Regions from separate parts of the Alteromonas sp. G4i35 genome, predicted to be linked through region 2. Evidence: predicted binding sites of a transcription regulator. Region 2 holds the regulator's gene; each other region holds the start of a gene.
The links. The regulator FliA, encoded in region 2, starts transcription of late flagellar genes. The targets are predictions, from matches to a motif close to CTAAAGNTNNNNNNNNNNNNGCCGATA.
Positions count from the first base shown of each region.

Region 1: pomA (flagellar motor protein PomA) is a predicted target of FliA. The motif match lies at 2,068-2,094, and genes of this name have one in related genera.
Region 3: ACFI6L_RS02640 (VC2046/SO_2500 family protein) is a predicted target of FliA. The motif match lies at 2,093-2,119, and genes of this name have one in related genera.

Region 1 is NZ_JBHNZD010000026.1:69,865-74,103, reverse strand. Features, by position in the region: gene ACFI6L_RS16555 (SAM-dependent methyltransferase) at 1-240, shown strand, start outside; gene ACFI6L_RS16550 (flagellar motor protein MotB) at 327-1,256, opposite strand; gene pomA (flagellar motor protein PomA) at 1,256-2,017, opposite strand; gene xseB (exodeoxyribonuclease VII small subunit) at 2,428-2,670, shown strand; gene ACFI6L_RS16535 (farnesyl diphosphate synthase) at 2,700-3,590, shown strand; gene dxs (1-deoxy-D-xylulose-5-phosphate synthase) at 3,623-4,239, shown strand, end outside.
Region 2 is NZ_JBHNZD010000004.1:69,989-74,227, reverse strand. Features, by position in the region: gene ACFI6L_RS03265 (chemotaxis protein CheA) at 1-43, opposite strand, end outside; gene ACFI6L_RS03260 (protein phosphatase CheZ) at 56-811, opposite strand; gene cheY (chemotaxis response regulator CheY) at 846-1,229, opposite strand; gene ACFI6L_RS03250 (RNA polymerase sigma factor FliA) at 1,266-1,997, opposite strand; gene ACFI6L_RS03245 (MinD/ParA family protein) at 1,994-2,860, opposite strand; gene flhF (flagellar biosynthesis protein FlhF) at 2,866-4,239, opposite strand, start outside.
Region 3 is NZ_JBHNZD010000003.1:154,554-158,792, reverse strand. Features, by position in the region: gene ACFI6L_RS02650 (EF-hand domain-containing protein) at 60-308, opposite strand; gene trhO (oxygen-dependent tRNA uridine(34) hydroxylase TrhO) at 361-1,356, opposite strand; gene ACFI6L_RS02640 (VC2046/SO_2500 family protein) at 1,506-2,060, opposite strand; gene ACFI6L_RS02635 (response regulator) at 2,182-3,822, shown strand; gene ACFI6L_RS02630 (hypothetical protein) at 3,842-4,027, shown strand; gene ACFI6L_RS02625 (MFS transporter) at 4,017-4,239, opposite strand, start outside.

The sequences.
Region 1 (4,239 bases), on a different contig from region 2:
ATGATGATTCGTGACTTACACGACATCGGGATTGACTATGCGAAAACATTGAACCATTGGTATGAAGCATTTATTTCTGCAAAAGATGAGCTTTTAAACGACGGTTATGACGAGCGTTTTATGCGAATGTGGACCTACTACCTGAAATATTGTGAAGGTGGTTTTTTAGAAAGAACAATCAGTACCGTTCAGCTTGTGATTTCAAAGCCTCATTACAGACTTGATTTGGCTCGTGTTTAACAACGCTAATTATCGATAGTAGTGACAAAAAAGCGGCGCCCTTTTGGCGCCGCTTTCTTGTTTGAAGCTGACACTTGGTCGAAACACTACTCATCTACAACTGATATAGGCTTCGACAGCATTGGCTTACCCTGATTGATATTAATTTCAACGCGGCGATTTTGCGCTCGGTCTGAAGGTGTAGTGGCATTTTCTACAATTGGATCGGTATCTGCCTTACCCACTACCGACATACGACTTTCGTCAAACCCTGGCGCGGTACGCATGGCTTCAGCGACCGCGACAGCGCGCTGCGCTGACAAGTCCCAATTAGAACGATAGAGTTCATTAGCAATATGCTGGCCGTCACTGTGCCCTGAAATTTCGATTTCTCCAGGCACATCCGCCAACAGCGTACCTATTTTTCTCAACACCGGTTGGAATTGGGGCTGCAAAAAGGCCGAGCCCGCCGAGAAGGAACCGTTTTCACGGATTCGAATGGTTAACTGCTGACCCAACGATTCCATTTCCACCGAACCATCTAGAATTTGTTTTTCTAATTGCTGCGCTACTTTTTTCATCAGTTCAGCCATTTGCGACTGATCGGTGCTTTGCTCAGCCGATGAAGACGACTCAGTAGCCGTTTGTTGAGATTGTCCGCCACGCTGCTCGCCGCGCTGCTTCTGCCTTCCTCCGGCAGAGTCTTCGTTACCAGCCTGAAATTCCAGCATTTGCTGGGTCATTTCGTTAGTTTGCTGCTGAATGGATTCAATGGGCGTAGGGTCAGGTTTACCCGGACGAAATTCCATAGCAATAACACTGGTGCCCTTTGGAATATCTTTTACTTCAATTTTATTTTGCACACCAAAAGCAAACTTCATAGAGCCTGCAATTTGTTTAAACTTCAGTACGTCCATTTCCGAAAACGAAAGTAGCAGTACAAAGAAGCACATAAGCAACGACATCAGGTCTGCGAAGGTTCCCATCCAGGCTGGAAGCCCCTCGGGGGGACATTTTGGGCATTCTTCTTCGGCCATTACTCTTCCTCTGCGCTTCCGCGTTTACTCGCCGCAAGGTAGTTCTTTAATACCCCTTCGATAACACGTGGGTTCTGGCCGTCGGCTATACCCACAATACCGTCAAGAACAAGACTCTGGTTTAACTTCTCTTCTCCAGCTCTTACCGCCAGTTTAAAGGCAATTGGCAAACACACGACGTTGGCAAAAAAGGCACCATAAAGCGTGGTTAATAGCGCTACCGCCATGGCAGGGCCGATGGCTTTAGGGTCATCCATGTTTGAAAGCATGGCAACCAGACCGATCAAAGTACCAATCATACCCATCGCTGGTGCTACGTCACCCATTCCTTTAAATATAGAAGCGCCGAACTCATGCCTTTCCGTTGTCATAGAAATATCTTTAGCTAACGTTTCTCTCACCACTTCAATGTCGTGGCCGTCAACCAGCATGTCCACACCTTTTTGCATGAACTCATTTGAAATTTCCGCTTCTTCTAGTGCCAGAAACCCGCCTTTTCGCGCAGCGTCTGCCATTTCAACAATCTTCTCGATAAGCTCTTCAGGCGTTTCAATTTTGAACATGAATGCTTTGCCAGCAACTTTACCCGCACTGAAGAATTGACCCAACGTAAACTGAGATAGGACAACAAATAGTGTTCCCCCGAATACAATAAGTATTGATTGCACGTCGATGAACATGCCCAAGCTGCCGCCCAGAATCATAGCCATCACTATGAAACCAATGGCGCCCAACATACCTATGACGGTTGCTAAATCCACTCACTCTTCCCCATTTATGCGCAGTCAGTGCTGTTAGTGTACAAATACCCTATCGGCAAAAGATAGAAATACTAAAACGACATTATTGAAAAATATCACATTTATTTGTTTATTATGAAGTAGGTTCTATGCAAAAGCGCGGCTTTGTCTTTTTTCTAAACTAAAATACCTAGCGCTTTTTCAGCTCCTTACTTTTTCCTTCACAGTAAATAACACGGTTACTTCTGAAAGGTTAGTGAACCCTGCATCGAATATAGCACAATTTGCTTGTATGTTGCCTTTTGAACTGGATGAAAAAAAAGCTATGTTACTGTGATATAGGCGATATACGGACAAACCATTTGACCCTTGTGCAACCCTCGGTTAATGTGCGCGGTATACGTATTTTGGCCACTATATTGAGTGTTTTTATGACGACAGAAAAAGCATCAGCGTCTTTTGAAGAAACTTTATCAGAACTAGAAGCTATCGTTAACGAAATGGAAAGCGGTGATCTGCCTCTTAATAAAGCACTAGAAAAATTTGAGCGCGGTATAGCACTTTCCCGCCAAGGCCAACAATCTCTTGAAAACGCCGAGCAAAAAGTAAAGATACTGCTCAGTGAACAAGGCGAAGAAACGCTCCACCCTCTTCCTGAAAGTGAACAGCCATAAATCGTTCATTTTTAACTAACAGGCAATCTATGAATTTTTCTGCTTTGCATCAGCAAGTTAAACAGCAAACTGATGCATCTCTTCTTACATTAATTGACGAATTACCCGATTACGCGCCGCGCTTGAAAGACGCAATGCGTCACGCCTTACTTGCTGGCGGTAAACGGATGCGGCCACTACTTGTTCAAGTAGTAGGTAACACCCTAGACGTGCCCAAAAAAGACCAAATGGCTATTAGTATGGCCATTGAATGTGTGCACGCCTACTCGTTAGTCCACGACGATTTACCAGCCATGGACGACGACGACTTGCGCCGCGGTATGCCAACCTGCCATATTGCCTTTGATGAGGCTACCGCTATTTTAGCTGGCGATGCGCTGCAGGCACTTGCATTTACAGTGTTAGCTGATGCGCCATTAAGCACGTATGCTGAAACAAAGCGTAGCCAGTTACTGTCTGTACTTGCGAAAAGTGCGGGTTATATAGGTATGTGCGGTGGGCAAGCTATCGATTTAGCAAGCACCGGCAAAACCATCTCGCTAGAAGAACTAAAACAGCTGCATAGATTGAAAACCGGTGCATTGTTAAAAGCCTGCGTAGAAATGGTCGCCATTGTTAGTGAAGGCTTACTGCCTCAAACTAAAATTGACTTAATGGCTTATGCCGCGGATATTGGGCTAGCTTTCCAAGTTCAAGACGATATTTTAGATGTGGAAGGCAGTAGCGAAAAATTAGGTAAGCCCGCGGGGTCAGACGAAGCGTTAGGGAAAAATACCTTTCCAGCCAAACTTGGTATTACAGGCGCTAAACAAGAATTAGAAATGCTTCACGATAATGCACTTCAAGCATTGGCGCGTTTACCCTACAATACTGACAGTTTAATTGCGTTTAGCGAGCTTTTGGTAAAACGCGACCATTAGCCACGCGCCATGTTGAAAAAGATAATAAGTACATGAGTTTAGATCTCCAACATTACCCAACGCTTGCGCTTGCGCAAACACCCGATAAATTGAGGCAGTTGCCCCAAGACAAATTACGCGAGCTCGCCGATGAGTTGCGTGAGTACTTACTTAAAAGCGTAAGCCAAACTAGTGGGCACTTTGCATCTGGTTTAGGCACAGTGGAACTGACCGTCGCTTTGCACTATGTGTACGACACCCCCTTCGATCGACTGCTGTGGGATGTAGGTCACCAAGCTTATCCGCACAAAATCCTTACAGGTCGTGCAGAGCGCATGAGCACCATTCGCCAAAAGAATGGTCTGCACCCTTTCCCATGGCCGCCTGAGAGCGACTACGACACCTTTGCAGTTGGTCATTCGTCTACATCGATTAGTGCAGGGCTGGGCATGGCTGTGGCTGCCGAAAAAGAAGGCAAAAACAGAAAGGTTGTAGCGGTAATTGGCGACGGTGCTATGACCGCTGGTATGGCGTTTGAAGCCCTTAATCACGCTGGTGATATCAAGAAAGACATGGTAGTTGTACTTAACGACAACGAAATGTCTATTTCTGAAAACGTAGGTGCGTTGAACAGTCACTTAGCTCGCTTGCTTACAGGCAACTTTTTCAA
Region 2 (4,239 bases):
CTAGAAAGTCCTGTAATATATCCTCGTCAACATCAAACGACATGCGCCCGCTCCCCTAAAAACCTAAGCTAGACAGAAGATCATCTACATCATCTTGGCCTGACACGACGTCGTCGCGCTTATCGGCATCAATGATAGGGCCTTCTGCCTCTACACCATCAACCTTATCGGCCTTAACGCTAGATGGTTTAGTTTGTTCTGCACCGTCGCGTTCACCAAACATGGTAAGCATGTTAACTAAGCTGTCTTCCACTTCTTTAACCAAGTCGATAACGCGGCGAATAACCTGACCAGTTAAGTCTTGATAACCTTGAGCCATCAATACTTCTGTAAGTAACTGTGTAAGTTTAGCTGACTGTGCCGAACCTTCTTCCAACAATTCGTCTAAGTCTGCGCATAAAGCCTTGAATTCACCCAACTCTATTTGGCGATTCATCAGCTTCTTCCACTCAGGCATAACCTTTTCGATGCGCGCCGACAGCATTTCAGCTATAGGCATGCTCGCTTCAACGGCATCCATAGTAGTATTAGCAGCTTTTTCAGTTTCTTCAATTACGTAGGTTAGGCGGGATTGTGCATCGGGAATATCATCGGTCGCGAGATTTTTAATGCGGTCGTCTATTTGGAAATTATTCAGCGCGTCATGGAGCTGACGCGTCAGTTTCCCTACTTCGGCAAATAACTCAACGTTTTCTTTCATTGAGGCCGCTTCTAATAGGGCATTGGCTGAAGCGTTGTCACCCTCTTCAAGGTAGGTGACAAGCTGTTTTGCTTCTTCCAACGAAATTGGAACGTTTACATTCGTTGACATCCAGTAAACCTCATTTCTCTGGTGAGCGTCTGGATCAACCTAAACGTTCGAATATTTTATCTAATTTTTCTTTAAGTGTTGCTGCAGTGAACGGCTTAACAACGTAGCCATTAACACCTGCTTGCGCGGCGGCAACAATTTGCTCTTTCTTCGCTTCAGCAGTAACCATAAGTACTGGTAGGTGCTTGAGCTTGTCATCGGCTCTAATCGCGCGAAGCAAGTCAATACCCTGCATTCCAGGCATGTTCCAATCGGTAACTACGAAATCGAAATCACCTTGCTGCAACATAGGCAATGCAGTACTTCCGTCATCCGCTTCCTGGATGTTGGAAAAACCCAAATCTTTAAGTAGGTTTTTGATGATACGTCTCATGGTAGAAAAATCATCGACCACGAGAATTTTCATGCTTTTGTCCAAAATAGCCTCCAGTGAGGGGTTAATTGTTATTAATTTCTATTCTTCGTCAGCTTGCCACGACTTCATTCGTGATTTGAGTTTTAACATGGCCTGACTGTGAATTTGACTGACTCTCGATTCACTTACATCAAGAACCTCACCAATTTCTCTTAGGTTCAGCTCTTCATCATAATACAGCGAAAGTACAATCGCTTCTCTTTCAGGTAATGTCGTAATTGCATGGGCAAGCGCTTTTTGGAAAGCGCCTTGCATCAAATCTTCCAGTGGTGCGTCGCTACCTCGATTTTGCTCTGTCGAAATAACATCTTCTGACACACCTAAATCTTCAATACCTACCAGCTTTCCGGCATTTACTTCATTAAGCATTTGGTGATAGTCCTGCAAGCTTACATTAAGCTTATCAGCAATATCAGAATCTCTAGCATCGCGGCCTGTTTCGCTTTCTACTTGCGAAATTGCTTCAGTGATCGCTCGGCCATTTCGATGAACTGAACGCGGTGTCCAATCCCCTTTGCGAATTTCATCTAGCATAGCACCGCGAATGCGAATGCCGGCAAACGTTTCAAAGCTGGCTCCTTTTGAACCATCAAAGTTTCGCGCGGCTTCTAATAATCCAATCATGCCTGATTGAATTAAATCGTCTACAAGAACACTAGCCGGCAATCGCGCTATCAAGTGATGCGCTATACGCTTAACCAATGGCGCATGTCTTTCGACTAACTGCGCTTTATCGGTTTGTTGTTGATAAGCGGCTGCCTTGCTGTTCAACGCTGACTTCCTACGGCTTTTTCTGCAACTAATTGTTCAATGAAAAACTCTAAATGGCCACCTGGCTGCGCTGGAATAGGCCATGTTAAGGCTTTACTCGCCAACTGTGTTATTGCAACGGCTGCCGGTGAACCTGGGTAAGCATCGACAATGGCTGTTTGTTTACGCACTGCTTTACGAATGTTCTCGTCAAACGGTACTGTCGCCACTAATTCTAGTGCAACATCTAAAAAACGCCCTGTCACTTTGCTTAATTTACTAAATAGCTCTTGGCCTTCTCGCACGTCGCGCACCATATTAGCCACAACTTTGAAGCGGAAAACACCGTGCTCTCTATTCAGAATTTTTATCAATGCATACGCATCTGTCAATGAAGTAGGCTCGTCACACACAACGACCATGATGTCTTGTGAGGCTTTTGAAAAGCTCAACACCATGTCTGAAATACCTGCCGCTGTATCAACGATAAGCACGTCAATTTGCGAGCGCAGCTCACTAAAGGCACGAATTAGGCCAGCGTGTTGCGTTGGCGACAATTCTGCCATCGACTGCGTGCCTGATGTGGCAGGGGCAATCTTTATTCCGTGCGGACCGGTCACTAATACTTCATCAAGTGTACATTCGCCGGAAAGCACGTGGGATAAGTTTTTCTCAACACGCAAACCTAACATAACGTCTACGTTAGCAAGACCGAGGTCCGCATCGAGAACCATTACACGTTTACCTTGCTTCGCCATGGCGATAGCGGTGTTCAATGTAATGTTTGTTTTACCTACGCCACCTTTGCCACCGGTGACGGCGATTACTTTGATTAACCGTGATTGCTTCATTTTTCTTAAGCTACTCGCTTGGTCGTCAATCATACTGCTTATGCTGTTTTAATTGCGTTGTTACCACTAGTATGATTCAAACCGTACTTTTTATAAAGCTTTGCAGCAGCGGAAACCAAAGATTTCGCTTCTGCAATCTTAATGTCTTCAGGTACTTTTTGACCATCGGTGACATAACTAACCGGTAATTGGTATTCAACCGCTGCACTAAGCACCTCTCCTAAAGAGTAGCACTCATCTAACTTTGTGAAAATACAGCCACTTAGTTCAATATCATCATACGCTTGAATGATTCTCTGCAACGCAGGATATTGCGTATTTGCTTGCGCTACCAAATATTTTTTAACATTTGGCATTTGTCCGTTATCAAACTGCTTAATTTGTTTAATTAATCGACTATCTCTTTGACTAAATCCAGCCGTATCAATCAATACTAGTCGCTTATGACGAAGTTGGAATAATAAATCCGCAAGTTCTTCACTAGTCTGCGCTTTTCTCACCGTGCAGCCAATAATCTTTCCGTATGTCGCTAGCTGCTCATAGGCGGCAATTCTATACGTATCGATGGTAATCATCGCAACCGACTCTGCACCGTATTTCTGCGCATAGCGGGCAGCAAGTTTCGCAACGGTAGTTGTTTTACCGGTACCTGTTGGTCCTACTAATGCAACAGCACCTTGTGCGCTAAGTATATCGTTTCCTGTCACATTTATGCGATTAGCCAATAGGTTAAGAAGATATACCCATGCATCTCGTTCGTTGTAATGTGACGGCGTATAGCTAATAAGCTGTTTCGCTAACGCGTTGCTTAACCCCATATCGGTTAAACGGGTGATTAGATATTGATGAACAGGTTTTTGACGTTTGTTCTTAGCTTCCATCAAGTCGGCCACTTGATATTGCAATACATCGCGAAGAGACGCTAGCTCTTCCTTGATTTGCGCAAGCTCCGCTGACTGCGTCACAGAGGTATCATCCATACTTGACGCTTGATGCTCTGGGAAAGCGTTCTGACGAACTGGTTCATGAGAAGACTGCTGGGCTTCTACGTCGTCAATAAAGGCTTCTGAGAAGTCTAAGTGCGAAGCAATTTCATTGGCGTGCTTAGCATTCGCTGTCATTGGTTGGTTAGGTTGCGCAGGACTCGCCACGCCATTATTTCCACCGTGCTGCTTTTCTAGCAGTGCTTTAAGGCTATCAGGACCGTCGTCACCAATGATTTCGCTCAAGCTAGGCACTGCCTTTTGACCGGGTGTTTTTGCAGCGGCTTGTGGAGACGCTTTCGGCGTAAGCAACTTCGCTTCAGGCTCTTTGTCGTAGGCTGCGACAAGCTCAATACCGTCAGCAACTTTGCGATTTGACATGATCACAGCGTCACTGCCCAATTCAGCTTTAACTTGGCTTAACGCCTC
Region 3 (4,239 bases), on a different contig from region 2:
ACGCTTAGCCTAGCGTGTCGAAAAGCCTCAGTCGACGATAAGTGTTACTAAGTTTAAACTTAGTACTCCCACCATCCTTCTTGCCACCACTCCAAAAACTCTTCAAAGTCGATGTAACCGTCGTCGTTACTATCGATAAGCTTAAAGCCTTCTTGTACGTGGCTAGCTTTCGTTTTTGGTGAAATAACGGTTAGAAGCTCGATGAACTCCGGCAAATCGATTTGGCCGTTGCCATCACGATCGAAAAAGCTGAAGTCCTTTCTAATTTCTTCAATTTTAGATTCTGAAAGTTGAGTGCTCACTCGCATTCCTTATTTCAACTGCAATAAGCACGAGTGTAACGCCCTTCTTTCTAGCTGTCTACGCCTGATTTTCTTTTGCTTTAAGTGCGCGTAAACGTTGAGCTTCTGCTTTTTCCTGACGCTTTTGTTCCATGGTCAAACGCGCTTCCGTTCCTACGTGCTCTTGTTGACGCTCTTTTGCCAGCTGAACCTGTTTTTCACGTTCTCTAAAGCGAGCAATTTGATCGTCGGTATGGGTACCAAAGCAGTGTGGGCAGCTTACACCCGGCTCATACTTATCACTCTGCTTGTCTTCTTCAGTAATTGGAAGTCTGCACGCGTAGCACTGCTCATAATGGCTTTTCTCTAAGTCATGGTTAACTGCAACGCGATTATCAAATACAAAGCAATCGCCTTCCCACAATGACTCTTCTTTCGGTACATCTTCAAGGTACTGTAGAATACCGCCTTCTAAGTGATAAACCTCGTCAAACCCCTGCTCTTTCAAGTAAGCCGTCGATTTTTCACAGCGAATACCACCGGTGCAGAACATAGCCACTTTTTTATTTTTTGACGGGTCGAGCTCTTTCGCTACGTATTCAGGAAACTCACGAAACGTTTCGGTTTTAGGGTCGATAGCGTGTTTGAACGTACCAATTTCAATTTCATAACCGTTTCGCGTGTCAATAACCGTAACATCTGGGTCGCTAATAAGTGCGTTCCAGTCTTTAGGTTTTACGTAAGTACCAACGGTTTTGCGAGGGTCAATACCCTCAACGCCCATGGTCACAATTTCTTTTTTCAGTTTTACCTTGGTGCGATAGAACGGCTGTTCATCGTGAAGAGATTCTTTGCAAGAAATAGGATTAATACGCTCGTCGCTGTTTAAATAAGCAAGTAATGCGTCGATACCTTCACGGGTACCAGAAACCGTACCGTTTATCCCCTCGTGGGCAAGAAGAAGTGTACCTTTAATGCCATTAGCTTCCATTGTTTCGAGAAGCGGTTGGCGGATTTCTTTGAAGTTTTCAAGCGCAACAAATTTATACATTGCGCATACAATATATTTAGACATATTTTAACCTTTGCTGATTGGAGCGTAAGACCAGTGCAAAAATGCGGCGCGCAATATAACAAAAAGGAATGATAAAAACTAGGGCGGATACGAATTAGCGCTCCTACGTCAACCCAAACTTAGCACGCAACAACGAATTGAAATGACTGCTATGCAATATTCTCAAAAGATGTGAAGTGTGACGAATTTTCTTGTTGTGAATGGTATTCTTTATCTTGTGATGAAAGGATATCGTATAGCAGCGTATTATCTTCCTTCACGGTGTTAGCGTATTCCTTTTTCAACCGCTTTTGTGTTGCCAAACTACAATTATCTACTACATCGTCGGGTAGACGTTTAGCATCATCAGTTTGTGAAAGTGGAGAGGGATTCATACTTAAATATAACCTTGCTGCCGCATAGTCTTGAGATACTAACTCAGACAAAACGCGCATTCTGCCCCATTCGCTTTCATTAGCAGCTAGCGATGGCCTTCTATAATAATTTAACGATGCAAGCTTGGATTCGATGCTGCTTTTATCATCAGATTCTGACGCAACCGCTTCAATTTCAAATGGCTCGGCAACACTATGTTGCTGCATAGCAAGATATAAAGAGAACAACGCTCCCTGCGCAGATGCTTTAGCAAGCACACCACTGCGCTCCCAGTATATACTGGGGTCAATAGGTATTTGCTCACGAGCTTCGACAGTTTCTTGCGACATTCTTATTTACAACTTCATATGTATACTTATGTTTTCGGCAAGATAATGTTTTTCTTAAGCTTATTATCTAAAATTAGATATACTCCTATAAAGTAATCGCGTGCTCATTCATGGATTTGAAATGCAATTTAGCAACAAACAAGTACTGATTGTTGAAGACCAACGCCCTTTCCTTCTTTTATTAAAGGGGCTGATGCATTCGATGGGCGCATCTGATGTAGTTACGAAGTCATCTGCTGAACAAGCGGTATCACTATGTAAAAAGCATAAGTTTGATATTGTAATTTGTGATCTACACTTGGGAGCTGACAACAAAAATGGCTATGAGCTCATTGAAGAGTTGCGTACTCGAAGGCTTATCAGTCCCACATCGGTGTTCATTCTGATAAGCGCAGATAGCGCTCGACCGGTAGTGTTGGGCAGTATTGAACGTAGACCCGATGATTTTTTAATTAAGCCCTTTTCTCAAGTTCAGCTGAAGTCTCGTATTGTTCGTGCGTGGCAGAAAAGACAGTTTCTCCAGCAAGCGTTTAGTCTCGTTGAACATGGTGAAATAAACAGTGCAATCGACCATATCGAAGCGTTACTTGACGCCCCTTCCCACTATAAAGGTCACTGTGAACAGCTATTAGTCGAGCTATATTGGCGTATAAAGCAACCCGATAAAGCGCTAGATGTATTACGTGACTACATTGACGGAAAACCCGTGCTGTGGGCACAAATAGCTATTGGAAAAACTTACTTGCTTTTAAAGGAATATGAGAAAGCGATTTTAATTGCCAAGAGAACGCTAAAGCGAAACCGGTTCAATGCAGACGCTCACGATATTCTTGCGCAAGCACACCAAGCCACGACATCTGGCGACAAAGCACTAGATGCAATAAAAGAAGCAATAAAACTGTCGCCCTACTCCCTACCCAGGCATTTCAAAGCCTGTGAAATAGGTCGGCAAAATGACGATTTAGTGCTGGCAGCGAGTTCAAGCCAAGCGATCTGGGATTTATCGAAACGAACCGTTCACAAAACAAGTTTGCACTGGTGCGGTATTATCCGAAGCCTTTTAGATGTCGCAGAGTTTGCAGACGACAAGCGCCAGCGCAATAAGTATCAGCAAGAAGCATTACTAACTCTGCAAAGAGGAAAGTTTGATGAACATCTTCAAAAAATGGACAGAGATTTTGACGTAGATATATTTGGTACAATCGTCAACGCTAGAATTAGCGCTATAGACGGCAAACTGATTGATGCCAAACGCCACTTAACAACGTCACAAACACTTCTTGACGATAAGTACACGGGTGTTCCTACCGCGTTTATTCCTGACAGTATTAACGTTATGTATAAACTGGGTGAGTTTGATGATGCGCTACAGTTGAATGCACTTTTAACTTCAAGACAGGATGAGCTCGACCAAAACAGTTTAAACATGCTTGATGCGCAAGCCCTCAATGCTCAGAAAAACTTAGCCAGTTATCAACAGTTCAACCGCGAAGGCATTCAACACTATCAGCAGCAAGATTACGAACGTGCTAAAGCTTCGTTTGCCCTTGCTCAAGGCTTTGCTCCTGTAAATACAGGGGTTGCGCTTAATCTATTGCAATGTCTTCTACAAATTGCAATCAAAGAAGATAAAGCCGAAATGAAACTCATTAATGAGTGTAAGCGGCTTTTTAAATTGATTGACGATATGTCACTTAAGGCGCCTTACAAAGAAAAATACAGCAACCTTAGAGATGAACTCTCTAAATATATTGGCTTTTGAATTAGAAAACTGGTGAGCTATGAAATTGTTAGTTTTTTTAATGGTGGCAATTTTAATCAACGAGGTTAGCGCCAATGAACAGGCGCTAAGTCAGAACGAGTCTTTTATACTAGCCGATGCTGGTATTCACAGAATGACATTTGAAGAGCTAAACAGTGGTGTAATATTTCCGGTTTATAAAATCGCACAGCCGACTATTTCATAGGACTAGGTGTTAGTTGGGCAGTTCGAAGTGTGAACACAGCTGATATTATTAGTAAGAGCGCGCTCACTAAAAAAGTTATTTCCAAACCTCCAGAATCAAAAAGTATCCCACCCACTGTTGACCCCAAAGCGATTGACAATTGAATAACCGCAACGAGTAAGCCACCGCCTTTTTCTGCATCTTCAGGGAATGTTTTAGGGATCCAAGCCCAC